4 regions of the Candidatus Nitrospira allomarina genome follow, and region 4 is predicted to be linked to each of the others. Evidence: riboswitches for the same ligand, from Rfam matches in the RefSeq annotation. Region 4 holds a riboswitch; each other region holds the start of a gene.
The links. Region 4 has a riboswitch for cyclic di-GMP ahead of PP769_RS08455 (Flp family type IVb pilin). Riboswitches for the same ligand answer to the same signal wherever they lie in the genome.

Region 1 (4,359 bases), 120 kb from region 4:
CGTCTTACTAGATTATTCCTTGGATCGAAAGCATGATCGTATTACTGTTGAATTCAAAATTATTTATGTTTGAGCTTCTCTTCTCGAAAATATAATCTAAGCGAAAACCCAGCCATTTGACCGTACGGTATTCCGGTCCAATTCGGAATCGAAATTGATCATCAGTTCTATTCGTATTAAAGTTATCGTTGGCATAGTAAAAATTTCCTCTGAGGGCCAGACGTTCCGTAAACGACTGTCTCCCATAAACGTCAACGCCTATTCGTTTAAAGGTGGAGGTACCCTGAACCGCTGACTGATTAATATTCGAAAAGGGACGGATATTAAAACTCAACCGGGACGTGGGGTTCCAGGCCAAATTTCCTCGCATGTACCAGAAAGTCTGCTGCTCCGATCCTAGGCTTAAGCCCTTAGCAAGGAGGTTTTGACCACGAGTTGATTCTTCAGAGATAGGCGCGTGGTCAAAATTTAGTACCTGGTACCCTATATTGAATTCTCCCGAAAACTGGCGGGTAGGTGCCACGCTGAAGCCCGTAAACGCTCCGTAACCGAAACTATTTTGCTGCGTATTCGTATTATAATCATTGTTCACTATTCGAACGCCAAGAAGAGCCCGGGTTGAGGGGGTTACCCTTACAAACACACTCAGATTGGCACCAGCCCGGGTCCGGTCACGCGGGGCAGCCTGCCCATTGTTGGTGTAATTTAAATCATCGAAATTCGTGCGAAGACGGATACCAGCCTTTTGTCCCGTGAATTCAATCTGGCCTAAAAACTGATTCACATTCCATTTGGTAATATCCCTTTGTTGGGTATCCACTTCCGACCCTCTCGGATCAAACCCTTCTAAATGTCCTCCCTGTAAGTCTATGGCTAGACCACCCGGATAATTCAAACTGACGTGGCCAAGAGCATCTTGGGCCAAGGCATTATTTTCAGTAAATTTTGCGTAGAGAAATTGGGCAGCACGATAGTCAAGAAGGACAGAGTGCTTACCTCCGCCAAACGGCATGAACGCCTGAATTCCAGGCGCGACGGTCGTAAGAAAGTCACTTTTCGTATTTGTGTCTCTCTTAAACACATTGTCGGTATACACTTCCGATACGCCTAAAAACGGGCGGAGTAGGACCGGACCGGCTTTGATACCATCCCCTAAACCATTTCCCGTCATATATTCACGAAAAAGCCCCCCCCGATTCTGAATAGGCCGATGAGACCCGGTAAAATAAAATAGTCCCATATCAGAAAAAGATTGAGCCTGTCCCCCGACCGGGGAAAATATCTCACAGGCAACGAGAACAGTCAGAATAACAGCAAATGGCCGTTTCCGCTCACGCATTGTGGCAAATGGGGAAAGACGCACCGCTCTTATTTTTCGCCATACGGAATTAATCATTACATCTACCTTATTATCTTCAATTCGATGGAAGTGCGGGGGGGTGGAGTCAGAAGAATACTCTATAGTTTTGGGCATGACCAACTCTTAGATATGGTGCCCTCATCAGTCTGTTAAGTCAATTGCAAGATGAGTTCCCTGATGAGGGATGGACCCTACCATAGGAACCCGCACAAGAAACAGTCCTTCTGGCTTCAGTATAAGTGAAGTATAAGGTTTTTTTCGTAAACTGTTTTTCTAGATGGGGATGAATACCAAAATTACAAGATAAAGTCGATCAAGGTGGGGAAAACAAATAAAACTCTACCGGAAGACTTCAGTTTTAGTTAAAGGGATCATACAGGACTTCATGTAAATTTCTTGAGGTCAGTTACTAAAATCTCGACGGAGTGGGACTTGAGAAATGAGACTTCAGGTCATCGACCCTGTCCTCATATCCATTATTTAACGAACGCCGGAGAAGAATTCTTTATAAACAGGACATTTGCAGAACATCCTCGTTCTGCAAATGTCCTTAGAGGTAGGGAGACTTCATTATCACGGAGCCCGCTTCATAAATCCCGGGTGAAAACGGCTTACGACATTTCCGTTGATGCAACCCATCCAAATACAATCTATTTGTAACTATTTTTCCCAGAAAACGAATCTCAATAAACCTTTACATCCTTTGGAGGAGCAGGACGCGCATTAACGATAGGCAAGGTAACACTCACCTGATTTGAAAACGGGCTTTCAATTTTACGAGCCCGGTCGTAAGCTTTTACCGCAAAATAATAGGTTTGACCGGGAGTCAGGCTTGTCACCGTATAAATGGCCTGAGCTCCGACATCTTGAGTCTCCGAATAAGTGCCGCTTGAAGTCCCGTAGGCGACAATGAATCCACCATATTCTGCGGAAGGAGGATTCCAGGCTAGGGTGACTTCTCCCGCCAGTGCATTGGAGGAAAAAAGACAGAGAAAAAGAACAATGGTCCATAATGACCTAAATACGGATCGAAAGGAATGGGTATGGGTATGGGGGTAGGTAATTTGAGAGAAACCTTGATCGTGTGACATACGAGATCTCCTTTATGCATGTGAATCATGCCGAGCGAAGCCACTCCGCTCATGTCAAGGAGACTCTGTGGCTTGCCTGGCAACCTGGCAACCCTATCTCAAACTCCGAGACGTAGGCCCATAGCTTTGCGTCCCACCCTTTCAGATGGTTTGCTTTTTTTCAGGATACAACCGTTTTTAATTCTGGATGTTTCATCGGAATCTTTGCCAGATCCTTGAATCCTGGGAAAGAAAATTTCCTATTTCTCAAGAATTCATGAAGACTGCCAAACCTTAATTACAATAAAACAAGAATAGTCGTAGAAAAATGAACCCATGATTCATGAATTAATCTTACGATTAAACAGACGCAATGTGTTAACGAACATCTAATCTGAAGGTCCTACATCTGAAGCACAGGAAACCTGGGCAATCCCCCAAAGCCCCCTTGTCAGGAAAATCGGCCTCACATAAGTCGTTCCCTATGGAATCAGTAAAGTAACCCAAGCTCTCTGCTCAGGAGGCCAACACGGGCGTACGATTTCTAATATCAACAGGTCTGTTTATGTTTTCCCCGTGATTTAATCAATATAAAGTTTGCGTGCGAGGCAAACGCTCTTAAAGAGATTGCAGAGGATCACTGCTAACGCATCATTGTGATCAGAAGTGGCATCAAGTATTCAACCGGAGGAGGCGCGCTCTACCGCATCGATGAGTTTCAAACGCCCTATATTCTTCTTTTCAACTTTTTGATGAGGGAGTGCAGATAATGCTTTAAAACCTAGGGAATGGCTAAATTCATTGCAATAAAGGTAGTTTCTTACCATCCAACTAATTGCGAAAACACAAGATAGATCCAGGCGGCACCAAAGATATAGGTGATTTCTTTTTCACCAATCCGTTCATAGAACAGACGATATCCCAAAATCGGCACAATGGCTAAGATCAGGGCAGAAAAAAAATGCCCAACCACATCGCCTATGATGGCCCCAATCTCGGAATGCCCAGGTACCGCAAGGAAGATGCTACCCGCAAGCATTGCTGCCCACCACCATTTCACATTGGCCGTCAGCATATCCATGCCTACATATAAGGGAAAAGGTTTGTCATCACCAGATCATGCCTTCCAATTGGACTAATCTCAACAAATGGCTCGAAATAATTTGACCGCCTTAAAACCATGCACTCGGAAACAATAACTTTCCATTAGGAAAAGCCAGATTCCAGCATCGGGGTGACAACTAAGACAACGACCAGTGCTTTTAATTCCAAACCATCCCTTAAACTCCATTTCTGTATGTTGGGTAAAACAACAGGTTGGAAATTTCATTTAAACCTTGCCTAATGTTGAATTTTCCAATTGATCGAAGTACTACCCGGAAAGCCAATCGACATGACAGTAAGCCCATTCATCATCCACACCGCCACCGTACCCGTCTGCTTGTTACGCCAAATTATATCTGCGCGCCCATCCCCATTGACATCACTGGTGCTAGCAATCTCCCATCCCTGAGGCACCACGCCAAAAAACCCAGGAGAACTGAGAGTCACCCCATTCATCAACCAAATTGCAACCTCCCCGTTACTCGTTTTACGCCAAACCAAATCCCCCATCCCGTCATCATTTACATCACCCACCCCTGCAATTTGCCAATCCGTGGAGACCCCTCCGGTGAAACCAATTGACAGGACCGTGAGTCCTTGCATTAGCCACACTTCCACTACGCCGGTCAGGTTATTCCGCCATATAAGATCCGCTTTTCCATCGGCATTCATATCTCCCGTTCCCGCTATTTGCCACTCCAACGGTACGGCGCCCAAATGGCCGGAAGAAGCAATCGTGGAGCCGCTCATTAACCAAATCGTCACTTCCCCACTACTTGTGTTGCGCCAAACGAGGTCCGCCCTCCCGTCGCCGTTGACATCACC
Region 2 (4,359 bases), 780 kb from region 4:
GATCGAATTCTTCCAACACAACATCATTGGACCACAGGTTGGACGATGACGGAATACATGCTACCGCCCTCCCCACCGGCATTGCCCCCGAGAGTGATCGTCCCGGCCGGAAAGGCCCGAGCATAGAGGTGGAGGGTCGTATCCGAGGTCACCAGGTTCTTGCCCGTATCGGTAAAGCTGCTCAACCACGACGGTTTTGGCGTGAGCCGCACGTCATAGGCCACCGTGACGGACACCGGTTGATTCACCGTAAAGCGGAGGAAGGACGCCGTTGTGGCCGCTTTATCATTATTGGCTGTTTGGATATACGCCGCGCCCTGCACACTCGTGGGGACCGTGGTAAATGTATAGGCGCGGTCGCGATACACCGTCCCCCCGGCTTTGAGGCCGACGGCAGGCACCCCATACGCTGCCCCACTAGCGACGGTCAGATTGGAAATGCTTAATGGGGGCATGGTTGGAGTGGCAACAGTACTGGTAACGAGCGCTGAGGGTTGAACAATGACGGAATACATACTGCCACTTCCCCCGCTGGCATTGCCGCCGAGAGTGATCGTCCCGGCGGGAAAGGGCCGAGCATAGAGGCGGAGGGTCGCATCCGAGGTCACCAGATTCTTGCCCGTATCGGTAAAGCTGTTCAACCACGACGGTTTTGGCGTGAGCCGCACGTCATAGGCCACCGAGACGGACACCGGTTGATTCACCGTAAAGCGGAGGAAGGCCGCCGTTGTGGCGGCTTTATCATTATTGGCCGTTTGAATATAGGCCGCGCCCTGCACACTCGTGGGAACCGTGGTAAACGTATAGGCGCGGTCGCGATACACCGTCCCTCCCACGCGAAGACCGGCGGCGGACACGCCATACGCTGACCCATTGGCAACGATCAGGCTGGTAATCGCTAATGGGCCCGTGGTTGGATTATCGACAGTGGTAGTAACTGGCGCTGAGGGTTGAATAATGACGGAATACATGCTGCCGCTCCCAACCCCGGCGTTACCCCCGAGAGTGATCGTCCCGGCCGGAAAGGCCCGAGCATAGAGGTGAAGGGTCGTATCCGAGGTCACCAGATTCTTGCCCGTATCGGTAAAGCTGTTCAACCATGACGGTTTCGGCGTGAGCCGCACGTCATAGGCCACCGTGACGGACACGGGTTGATTCACCGTAAAGCGGAGGAAGGCCGCCGTTGTGGCCGCTTTATCATTATTCGCCGTTTGAATATACGCCGCGCCCTGTACACTCGTGGGGACCGTGGTAAACGTATAGGCGCGGTCACGATACACCGTCCCCCCGGCGCGAAGACCGGCGGCGGACACGCCATACGCCGACCCAGTAGCGACGGTCAGGTTGGTAATCGCTAATGAGCCCGTGGTTGGATTGGTTGTGGAAATAGTTGTTGGCGGCGTAGTTGGATTGGCGACGGTTCCGGTAACCGGAGCTGAGCTTGTGGTATTGCCTGCCGCATCGCGGGCAATCGCGGTCAATGTATATTGACCGGAAACCAATCCAGTCGTGTCCCATATTTGCGAGAAAGGGAGTGTCGTATCCTCCGCCCCCAGATTGCTCCCATTGAGTCGGAATTGTACACCCACCACTCCAGTATTATCTGTGGCGATGGCCGATACGGTAACGGTGCCACTCAGGGACGTCCCATTTTGGATGCCACTCAAGGCTACCGTGGGAGGCGTGATATCGGGAGCGGGGCCCTCCGCTGGTTGAACGATAACGGAATACATACTGCCACTCCCCCCACCGGCATTACCCCCGAGAGTGATCGTCCCGGCGGGGAAAGCCCGAGCATAGAGGCGGAAGGTCGTATCCGAGGTCACCAGATTCTTGCCCGTATCGGTAAAGCTGCTCAACCACGACGGTTTTGGCGTGAGCCGCACGTCATAAGCTACCGTGACGGACACTGGTTGATTCACCGTAAAGCGGAGGAAAGCCGCTGCCGTGGCCGCTTTATCATTATTAGCCGTTTGGATATAGGCCGCGCCCTGCACACTCGTAGGGACCGTGGTAAAGGTATAGGCGCGGTCGCGATACACCGTCCCCCCCGGCTTGGAGGCCGACGGCGGCCACCAGGTACGTGGCTCCACTGGCAACGGTCAGATTCGAAATACTGAGCGAGGAGGACGGCGGCGGACTCGAGGAACCGGAAGAGGGGGAGGACGGTGCGATATATTTTTTCACCTCGGGGGAGGGAAGACTTTCATTGCCCGAGGCATCGAAAGCCGTAACCGTAAAATAGTGCGTTTTGTCCGTGGGTAAGTTGGTATATTGATGGGTCGTGATCTTCCCGACCGTCGTGGGAACCCCATAAACCCCGGGGTTGGTTCCTCGATAGATCCGATATCCCGCTAAATTGGCCTCTTGATTGGCGGTCCATTGGAGGGTAGCCGAATCACTGGTGGCGGCTTGTGCCCCCTGCGGGAGAAAAAGGAGGCAACTGCCAAGCATACACCACGCTAGACACCTTTTTAGACGACTCGCCGCACGACCATCGGACATGGGATACCTCCTTCGCACACATACAGAGGCCCCATTCCCGCACGTCTCTCTTTCTTCGGTAACCCGGCTATCAGAAATTCTGACCCGTGGCTTTGCGTCCCCACTTCACAATGGGTTTGCTTTTATCGGAAAGAGGCCACTAGTTTACGTTGTGTTATGCCATCTTCGTTCGAATGATCCAAACTCGCTTTTGAGTGAGGAGACACGTGACCAATTACTTCACGGGCTTTTATCGGTGGATCCCCAAAAGCCTTTAGGCATCAACCAGGCAGGGAAGGTTGGAGAATTCTTCTGGCACTTGGCGTCCAATCATGATCGTTCTTGAACGGCACGTTTGCCAGGTCTTCTTCCTTCTCCTTGAGACGTGCGCAAGGCGTGAAGGCTCAAAGCTTACTTGACGAGGCCCTCTGGTTTGGAATACGAAAAGATCCATTCGCGAAGCTTTCCTTCACCGAAAGCCCAGACGACATCGCATCCCCTTCCAGGACCCACCTGGGATGCAGGGTTTCTCCAGCATGGAGCCCTCATGGCAGGCAAGCCTGATTCCAAGAGCTTTAAAAGATCACCCCAGCGACGTTCTACACCTGAAGAAGATAAGCCATAATCATTGGGTGGAACGATTTTGTAGAGGAATCGACCATACGGGCTTACCCGCCGTCCAAATAGGCCCGGGCAAGACCAAGCCTTTTACATTTTGACATCCACGAGCAAGGCGATGGCCTTACGGATTTGCTCACGCGCACCAAGAAGGACGAGGACATCACCTGGCTCCAGAATCGTTTCGTGAGAAGGATTGGATTGCGTCACGCCATCCCGTGTAATCGCAATCACCGAAGCGCCTGTCCGTCCATGGATATGCAACTGCGTCAATGGTTTCCCCAACGCGGGAGAATCGTTTTCCACCCGACAGGTATCGACTTGCACATCAGCCAATGTCCCAGCACGCAGATGGTGTGCTAACTCAGGGAGCTCCCCTCTCCGGAGTAGGAGATACCCTTCCCGACGAATTTGTTCAACTTTATCTTGAATCCTGTTCTTCGGCGTCTGATAGGTACGCAGAACCAAGGCAAAAATTTCAATTGATGTTTCGAATTCTTCCGGCACGACATCATTGGCTCCTAGTTCTTGAAGGTCCTGCAATTCCTTTAAATATCGTGTTCGTACGACAATATGAAGATTGGGATTCAGTTGTCGTGCTTGTTGAACAATTCGGCGCGCGCCAAAAGGGTCAGAGGTAGCCACCACGAGTACTCGCGCCAATAAGATGCCGGCTTGAGTCAACACTCTGGGATTCGTCCCATCCCCATAGAGCATGGTGCCCCGTCCCTTTTTTTGATCAGCCTGCACGACATCAGGATTGACGTCCAGCACCACAAATGGAATCTCCATATCACTTAAAACCCTGGCAAGATTCCGGCCATTTAAGCCATAACCCACGATAATGACATGGTCTTTGACTTTAATCTTGATACTTTGCCGCACATTGACCTGACGTCGAGGGAACCAATGTTTTAGGCGGTCAAGAGCCTCAGTTCGTCTAGCCAGGCGGGGAGCCCATTGAATCAAAAATGGCGTAATTGTCATGGACAACACCGATACTGCAAGAAATATATTATAGGCATGGGTATTCAATAATCCTTCTCCCTGCCCCACCCGGGCCAGGATAAAGGCAAACTCTCCCACCTGCGCTAATGCCACCCCCGTTAATAATGCAGTAGAAACGGGAACTCCAGCAAGGAATACCGCTCCGGTTCCTGTGAGGAACTTGCCTAACACGACAAGCACCAATAATCCCATCACCAAAATGGGAAATTCCGCGATGACCGAGGGATTCATTAACATCCCCACTGAGAC
Region 3 (4,359 bases), 1.6 Mb from region 4:
TTCTGGCGAATCAACCTTCCTGTAGTGGTCTTTTCCGGCATCGTATTCCTCTTAACGGTATATCTTTCCCAATGGGGCCAGCCGTGGGCCAATGTGTCATTGAAGACTTTGGCTCTGAGCGTCATTGAAGATGAGTTGACTCTTGCGGTTGATTCGGGGGTGTTTAATGAGCCGATCCCCGGACTCATGGTGTATGTGCCACACTCGGAGAATGCTTCTGGGGGTAAGGGAATCTTTATTTCGGACCAACGCAATCCGGAACAACCCTTGATAATTGTGGCGGAGAATTTTCACATGTTGAAACAGAGCGAACGTCAGCAGTTTGGCATTCGATTGTTTAAGGGAGCAATTCATCAAATCCCCAACGATGCCAATAGTTTTCATCGGGTCACCTTTGATACCTATGATTTTTGGCTATCTTCGCCTTTTACCTCGGTGAAAGATAAGACAAAACGGAAAACCTACCAAAATCTCACTCAGCAATTGGAGGAATCAGGTGGAACGGACGCTGGAGCCCTTCGTCGATTAGTAGAGTTTCATAAAGACACCGCCTTTCCCGTTGCCACCTTTGTGCTGGGGTTATTGGGCGTCCCGGTGGGGATTGTGTCGAAGCGGTCCGGGAAAGCCGGAGGGTTTGCGATTGGGGTTGGCGTGGTTATCGGATTTTATTTATTAAATGTGTTGGGAGAGTTTCTCGTGACGACTTTGGTGATCTCTCCGTTTTTTGGTGCGTGGATGCCTAACATTATCCTAGCCTGCTTCACAGGATTCCTGCTATTTCAAGCTGGAAAACAATGATCCAGAATCCTTTCAAGCAAGTTAGATCATGAAAAAAATTTCTTGGTATGTGTTTGGGAAGTTCAGCCGCGTCTTCCTAATGTGTCTTGTGACCGTGCTGACGATTTATCTGGTTGTGGATTTTTTTGAAAAATTGAGAAAGTTTTTGAAATATGATGCAGACCTAACCGTTATTTTCAGCTTTTTTGTCTATCGAATTCCCGAAATTGCTTTTCTCTTAGCCCCGCTGGCGGCTCTAATGGCGTCAATTTTGACGGTTTGTGGGCTTAATCGGACTCGTGAAATCACGGCGATGCGCAGTTGTGGGTTAAGTTTTTATCAAATTGCCATTCCCTTTTTTATCTTTGGCGGGCTTGTGAGTGTCGTGGGTCTGAGTTTAACGGCCGTGTTGATTCCTCTGGCCAATATTAAAGCTGAATTTGTTCAATCGGTCTTAATCCAAAATAAACCAGAACCCCTTTTACTTACTCCAGAACGTCTGTGGCTTCGGGTGGGACGCAATCACCTTATGCGGATTGATTCAGTGACAGAAGATGGGTTTCGGTTGAATGGTATTCACCAGTACACGCTTGACGATCGCTTCAGTCTCAAAGGCATTCTTGAAGGGAAATGGGCAACATTTGTTGGTGAGGAATGGATAATGGAGCATGCAATTGAGCGAACATTTCAGGATGAAGAACGTATGCAAGTGAATAGTCTGCCACGGCAGTCGTTGCCTCTCTCTCTCACGGCTGATGATTTTCAGAATTGGCTAGCTCAGTCTCCAGAGCATATGTCCTTGTATCAATTGCATGACTATATTCAAAGGTTGATAGAAGATGGTCATAGTCCTCATCGTTTTTTAACTGATTATTGGTCTCGAATTGCATACTCTCTCGTTCCTCTGGTGATGATACTGTTAGGGATCTCGGTGAGTCTCCGCGGAAGTGGTGTGCGTGAGGTTGGAATAGCAAAAGGGCTTGGGCAAACTCTGGCAATTGGGTTTTTTTTCTGGGCTGCACATTCGGTCGGCATTGTCTTAGGACGAAATGGAGCGGTATTACCGATCATTGGCAGTTGGATTGCCACAGCCATGTTTTTGATCATCGGGATTAATCTTTTTTTAAGGCTAAAATGAGGGTTCCACGATTGTCATGAAGAGCATTGGAAAGAATGTGTGATTGGGCTTTTGATCATCCGTTCCTATTCACCATTCGTGTTGGTCTTTGATGCTGTGCGATGTATGAACTTGTCAAGTTTTCTCATAAACACGCAAGGGATTTTCTTAATTCCCCCTGACTCGGATCCGATAACATTTCCATAGAGATAGAGGTCGATGAATAGGAGAGAAACCGGGGATCCAAGGCAGACCGCTAATCGGGGAACCTCAAAAACCCATCACTTATATGAGGTTGTAATTATCGAATAACGAATTCAACAGGTGACAAGGGCAAACTATCCGTGAGGGTAGGGCGCAAAGCCAAGAAACCCTGAGAACGTTGGTGTTTCAGGGTTCGTCTGGTTACCGAACTGTGTTGGTGGATCCATGCGTTCGTTCATGCGCCCATTCCCTGGAATTGGGCGCTTTTTTTGGTCACCCTGGAAAGGCCAAAACATGAACGAAGACGCACAATCTTTCACAAAGACAGCAGTTGGTATTAAAGAACTCGGCTCGTCTCACCTCGGTTCGGTTAGTCCGAAAAATGCAGAACATACGGAAGCACAGGTCCAGCTCGATCAGGAACATGTTACCCGGATTTTATTAGAGTTTCTCCCGACGATTCGTCGGATGGCTGGAATTATGGCATTCAGGAATCCCTTTTCCCTGGATGTCGAGGATTTGACCAGCGCAGGGGCTATGGGGCTGTTGTCGGCGTTGAAGCGCTATGATCCAACACGCGATATTAAATTTCGCACATTTGCCGAATATCGCATTCGTGGGATGATGTTAGATGAAATTCGGTCGATGGATTGGGTTCCTCGGTCTGTGCGATCTCGCCGAGATCAAGTGCGACAAAAAGTTGAAGAGCATCTTCAGAAAAATGGGATGCCACCGACCACACAGGAATTGGCCACCCTGTTGGGCGTACCCATTGAAGAAGTAGAAGGAGTGGGCGGGTGTGATCCTCGTTTAATTAGTCTGGATGAGCCGGTTGGGCAGGGAGAAGATGAATGTACCCTCCGTGATGTTTTGCCGGATGTTAACCATCTGGACCCTTTTGTGGCTTGTGCGGATGCAGAAATGAAAGCGGCATTGTCAGCGGCCCTACAGACATTATCGGCCCGCCAGCAAGAGGTGCTTCAATCGTATTATCATGCCGGATTGACGATGAAAGAAATTGGGCGGCAAATGGGTCTGACCGAGTCTGGGGTCTGTCGGGTGCATTCCGGTGCCATTCGACACCTCCGCATAGAGTTGAAACGTATTGAGGATGGGGAATCCCGGGCGCCTCGACCCAGGAATTTGCGAAAAACGCCTGTTGTTCGCGACTAATTAAATGGTGTGCTTATTAAAGAATTCGTGTCCGCCAATTTTTGCCACTTTACGGTTGACCTGAGCCCACCGGGGAGTCTGGACCAGTTGGGGATTATAAAACAGTACAGCCCCATCCACCACCTTTCGCCCGTCTTGTACAAGCATCCAGGCTAATAAACTATCTTGCATGATTCGATTGGTTTGATCGAATTGCACTTCCTCTGGATTTCGTCCCATCCATGGTTCAAACTGTTTGGCCCGAAGAACCGTGCCCTTGACCGTGCCATCGCTGTGGTATTTGAGAGCCATTCGGTTCCGAATCACGGCCGCGACAGCTAACTTTCCAGCAAAACTTTCACCACCGGCTTCCAGATAGATGGTTAGGGCGGCTAATGTATCGTCGCTGTGGCGAGATTCCTGCGAAGGGATTATTTCCAGAGGCAATGGCGATACAGGCGAAGAAGACGAAAGAACTAATGCGATATCGGCAGAATTTACAGGAGTTGGCGAGACGGGGAGTAAGCATATGGAGAAGGTCTGTATACCGATGATAATGATACAAGACAATAGTGTTTGGTTTCGTTTCATTTTATCCTTATCCCTTTAAGTCTTGATGGGTTTAGAGTTTTCTCTCGTTGTTTTTGTTTAGATATTGAGAAGTCAGGTTTAAAAAAATGCTTCTTGGACACGGCCTTTCGCAAAGGACATGCCATTGACGTTTTAAATTGTTCAATGGAATGTGTTTATGGGAGTCTTGCGTTGTAGGAAGGAGTCTGGTGTTAGAGGTTTTGTGTTTTCATAAATGACAAGTGGCCTTAATCCAGCCTTGTGTCGTGTTTTCGGGACATCAAAGAATAGGCCAGCCGTATTATTATGCAATAGTGATTGGAAACAGGGCGATTTTAAGATTCACGTACTGATCAAAAACCTGACAATCTTAGAAATGGGTTGGTGGATCATCGAAAAATATGCAGAGCGAACAGGGAATTTATTGAGAATGATGTTTGTTGCGCGACTTTAGTGATGGAGGAGAACATGAGCATTTCGTCGGTGAGCGAAAGAGTAAGGGAAATGATGATGTGTCTCGGAGTGGGAGTGATTCTTCT
Region 4 (4,359 bases):
TTCATACTGTCCAGTATCACTATTCCATTGTTTCTTCGCATCCCAGAGATCGATCAGATTGGGAAAGGCAGAAGCAACTTCTCCACCGGTAAACGTAAAGTGAGTCTGCCCTGGGATGATCCCTGGACTTTGATAGCTTCCATCTTTCAACCCATCAATAGTATTTCGGAGCGTATTCGCATTAGCCGGATTCTGATCAAAAACGTGCCATCCCGCACAGCCATTCGGCCCAGTCGGAGAAAATTGTATACCCCCATCGCAGTTGGCGACTCCGTTGAACCAGTTAGTGGAAATTGCAAACGGCACATCGGCCACTCCCGGTGGGACAGGTCCTCCTGAAGTCCCTAATGCAGCAATCGAACTGGTGGAAATATTCATAGTACTCATACCTAACATACCGGCAAAAAATGTCGATATCGCACCATTGGCCGCACCATCACGTCGGACAGTCGCGCGAATGGCATTCGGCCGGTTCACCGTTGGGTTGAACGTCTGCGCATTGAAATCCCATATCCCAAACTCAACATCTCCCTGCGAAAGAGACAAGTTACTGACATCTGAAGCACTGTTGGCAAATGCCGCAGCAGTCGCCTGAGCAGTTACTTGTGATTGTTCATTGCCAGTGAGTGCCCGTCCCATGTCCTGCTGCTCTGCGATGGTCAAGGTAAGATAGGTCACACCCAATTGTCTCGCAGCGGCCAGCGCGGCGGCATCCGAGGCATTGTGCAATTCATTTTGTGTGAGCAAGGCATGCCCGACATCAATCGTCACACCTGCCATGATGCCCATTGCGACCGCCATAAACGCCCCATTGATTGCCGCGACGCCCCGTTGGTTCAAGAGCGGTGAGACAATGGACCAACGTTGTTTTTTCCACATATTCGCTTCTCCGTTACATTGAAGATTTGAACAAGACATTCCACCTCGCCTTATTCCATCATCATGGTTACAGAGGCTTGTAGGTTGGGAGTCGAAATCGCAGGAATGAGTTTATCGATGACAAAATAATTCCAGGGGATGGTAGACACCACATTTAACGGCTGTCCCTGTGGGCTTCCGACCCCATTAACCACCACCGAGAGCCCTGATGGATCCACCCCTCCCGCTGCAAGAGAAGCCGTGATGGCTGCTTCAATTTCTGCCTGGCCATTGCCCGAAGCAAATAATGTCCCCTGGCGCGCTCCCACACGGGTCGCATTCACCAAAACTTCCTTAAACCACAACATGCGCCCAAAATCGATCGCTCCAAATGCAAGTGACGCAAGAATCGGTAGAATGAGAGCAAACTCTACCGCCGTCGAGCCACGCTCGGATTGTCTCAGCTTTAGTACTTGTTTGATTCGGTGCTCACTCATGCCTCTTTGTTCCCATTCGGCTATCTAAATGGATTGGAGGGCAGCGATCAGGCCATACCGTCAAATTCCACTGACACTACCGTTAGATATAGATCGGATGCATCACAAGTCCGGTATGGTACGGACCATGGTATAGAAAAATGCGGGAACGCTAGGACATCTAAATGCGTCAGTTAAAAGACTTGAGCAATTTTTTTTGGTGAGTACCCCTTCGATACCATTGAGAACAGTCTTTATCAGTATCCCGCTAACTCCCCAAGGCCCCCGCGATGACACCCATGACTTGCGTATACATGTTCCCAACCGCATTTCCCAAAGCTGCTTGAGCACTCAATGCCGTGGCACCGATCAGTGAGGCCAAGAGTGCGTATTCAATTGCCGTGGCACCTTCTTCATCAACGAGGAAGTTTTTTACCCATTGATGACAATGATTCAGGAGAATTGTCTGCATGATGCTGGCCTCCCTATCCTTTACCTGACCTTCGCGTCACCTCTCAAAACTGCGCCGCCATTCAGAGGCGGCTTCCCGCCGAAGTACCGCCCCGATAAACTTCTATCGGGAACGGCACTTCTAATCATCAACTGCGGGAAGGAGGTCTCACTTAGCTCGGAGCCGCAACACTGGTAGAAATCGTAGTAAAGGTACCGCTGAGCGCAGTCCCTACAGCAGTCACGGCCGTGACAATCACTGCGGCAATCAAAGCAGCTAACAAACCGTACTCAATCGCGGTGGCTCCCTCATCATCATTCACGAAACGCATTACTTGGTTAACCATAGCGCATCTCCTTAACGGGCGAAGGTAAATACTTTCGTTACGCCAGACTGCCCGGAAAATTCTGACGCAGACGTTGCCCCTTGGCTCTCCGTGCCTTCGGCAACCCGGCTATCAGGGACCAACCCTGACCCGTGGTTTTGCGCCCACGCATTTCGACGTGTTCGCCCTTATCGGGAAGGGGCACCCGACCGAATCCATGTTTCATGGTCATGAATAAATGCTCATAGACCCAAGAAAATTTTCCATTTCGTATTCTGTGACTCTTTGTTTTCATGCTTCATTATCGACCTCTTCAGGGAAAACTTGCCGATGGTTTTTTGTTGAATATGTTTCATATTGTTTACCGGTACAATGGTTTACCTCCCTTTGTTGACCAAGGAGATCGAAATTGTCCAGAACAGCTTAAATTTTTGGATGGAATGCACCTGAGGAAACGTGAGGAGTGAGACTAATGGAAATTGGAGAAATTCTCCGTGAAACTTCAAACGGAATGTGAAGAGCGATTGCTGCCTCCTCTCTTTGGTCAAGGTGATGAATGAGGATTTTTCACAAAGGAAACTTTGACACATTTTCAAGATAACAACGAAATATCCCGAAAAGACCTTCGATCGAAGACTTCAAGGCACCTTCACGATTGCCCAGTCTATAATATCCGGGCCATTTCCAATGCCCTTTCTTACTTTAACTCCAACAATGAACACCCCATTGAACGATGGGGTTAGATCAGTTGGAATTTTTTATAGGTTCTATTTACCAGGGCGCTCTGTATCCGCACACCAGTGACCAAATTCAGAACCGAGGGAAATAAATGATGAGACTGGGAAACTTGACTCTTGGAAAACCCTTTCTATGGCCGGTTGAACGATTTTTACGCAATACCATTTTCGTGCTCGCGATCTTCGACCTTGCCGTGATTCTTGTGCGCAAAATTGGCTTTGATTGGTTTTCCTATACCCTATTTTTTGCCTTGGGAATTTTCATCATTACTGTGGGACTGTTCTATCGTTCAAGCGGGCGTAGTGAGCGTATCTCCATGACACTGATGGCCACTGGCATGCTTCTTCTGTTTACAATTGTGCTATCAGTTTTCGGTTATCTGTTGCTCCCGCTTTGGCGAGAACCCATTGATCCGTTTCTGGTCCAAATCGATGCTTGGTTCGGGTATTCATGGCCAGACATTGTTCAATTTGCCGGTCGCCATCCATTGTTTAATGAATTGACGCGTTATGCTTATTTATCTTCCATCCCGCAAATGGCATTACTTTTTATTATTTTAGGATTTGGAGGCAAGCAAAAAGAACTCCATGTCTTCATCCTTTCAATTACCGCTTCAGGTCTGGCAACCCTTGGATTTTGGGCGCTGTTTCCGGCATTTGGCACCAGCGTGCTCTATGATATTTCCGGCACAATTGAGCAGGCGGCGAGACCGCTTGTTGGCTCGTCCTATGGTGCCGAACTATTGCGTCTAGGGGCTGAAGGACCAAAATTCATTTCTCCAAAGGATATGGAAGGCCTGGTGGCTTTTCCCTCGTATCACACGATCATGGCCGTTTTGGCTATGTATGCAGCACGCACCACTCGCTGGTGGTTTCCCATACTGATCGTCATCAATCTGTTCGTCCTTCCAGGAGTGCTTATCCATGGAGGGCATCACCTGATCGACGTATTCGGTGGTGTATTGACTGCCGCCTGCATCATTTACGTGGCAAGGCAGGTTGTGCCTGGAAAGGAAATCCAGGCTGACGGAGTATTTGTCGCTCCCGAACAGGAGATGGCGTTCAGTAAATGTTCCACAGACATGCCGGGGTTACACCCGTAAGCCTTAGTCCGTTCCCCTTTTGCATGCCACCGCACCAATTCTCCCTCCGACTCTCGTCTTTCCCTTGCATTTGCATCGGAATCCATCTGGAGGACATATTGTCGGGAACCCCATTGCTAATCTGACCTATCCTTAATAAACGCGAGACTCTGCGCGGCTGCAGAGTTGCGTAGGCCGGGTTAGGCTGTCTGCAGTCGTAACCCGAAAGACGCATGACGAAAGGAGACGGCAGGCATGAGCCGCATTTGTCGGTTTATGCTTTGTTCATCCCACTTTCCGACGAGTACTATTATTACCATCCTTTCACGGTCTGCTCGACATTATTACCCGGAATCCATCTATGGAATTCTTCGGATGGGTTTACGCTAACTACCAGCGGGAATGACGGAAGGGAGGTAAGGGTATGACC

Region 1: another riboswitch for cyclic di-GMP. It lies ahead of PP769_RS08995 (fibronectin type III domain-containing protein); the one in region 4 lies ahead of PP769_RS08455 (Flp family type IVb pilin).
Region 2: another riboswitch for cyclic di-GMP. It lies ahead of PP769_RS04975 (fibronectin type III domain-containing protein); the one in region 4 lies ahead of PP769_RS08455 (Flp family type IVb pilin).
Region 3: another riboswitch for cyclic di-GMP. It lies ahead of PP769_RS15790 (sigma-70 family RNA polymerase sigma factor); the one in region 4 lies ahead of PP769_RS08455 (Flp family type IVb pilin).

Annotation. Positions count from the first base shown of each region.
Region 1 covers NZ_CP116967.1:2,033,958-2,038,316, reverse strand. Annotated here, with positions in the region: gene PP769_RS09000 (outer membrane beta-barrel protein) at 8-1,396, opposite strand; gene PP769_RS08995 (fibronectin type III domain-containing protein) at 2,044-2,451, opposite strand; cyclic di-GMP riboswitch class I at 2,527-2,616, opposite strand; gene PP769_RS08990 (hypothetical protein) at 3,251-3,505, opposite strand; gene PP769_RS08985 (FG-GAP-like repeat-containing protein) at 3,772-4,359, opposite strand, start outside.
Region 2 covers NZ_CP116967.1:1,138,222-1,142,580, reverse strand. Annotated here, with positions in the region: gene PP769_RS04980 (Ig-like domain-containing protein) at 24-2,042, opposite strand; gene PP769_RS04975 (fibronectin type III domain-containing protein) at 1,966-2,505, opposite strand; cyclic di-GMP riboswitch class I at 2,560-2,636, opposite strand; gene PP769_RS04970 (monovalent cation:proton antiporter family protein) at 3,193-4,359, opposite strand, start outside.
Region 3 covers NZ_CP116967.1:3,554,023-3,558,381, reverse strand. Annotated here, with positions in the region: gene PP769_RS15800 (LptF/LptG family permease) at 1-798, shown strand, start outside; gene lptG (LPS export ABC transporter permease LptG) at 827-1,915, shown strand; cyclic di-GMP riboswitch class I at 2,217-2,307, shown strand; gene PP769_RS15790 (sigma-70 family RNA polymerase sigma factor) at 2,393-3,271, shown strand; gene PP769_RS15785 (cell wall hydrolase) at 3,272-3,841, opposite strand; gene PP769_RS15780 (tetratricopeptide repeat protein) at 4,289-4,359, shown strand, end outside.
Region 4 covers NZ_CP116967.1:1,913,601-1,917,959, reverse strand. Annotated here, with positions in the region: gene PP769_RS08470 (TadG family pilus assembly protein) at 1-879, opposite strand, end outside; gene PP769_RS08465 (TadE/TadG family type IV pilus assembly protein) at 930-1,355, opposite strand; gene PP769_RS08460 (Flp family type IVb pilin) at 1,603-1,806, opposite strand; gene PP769_RS08455 (Flp family type IVb pilin) at 1,958-2,131, opposite strand; cyclic di-GMP riboswitch class I at 2,227-2,307, opposite strand; gene PP769_RS08450 (phosphatase PAP2 family protein) at 2,940-3,950, shown strand.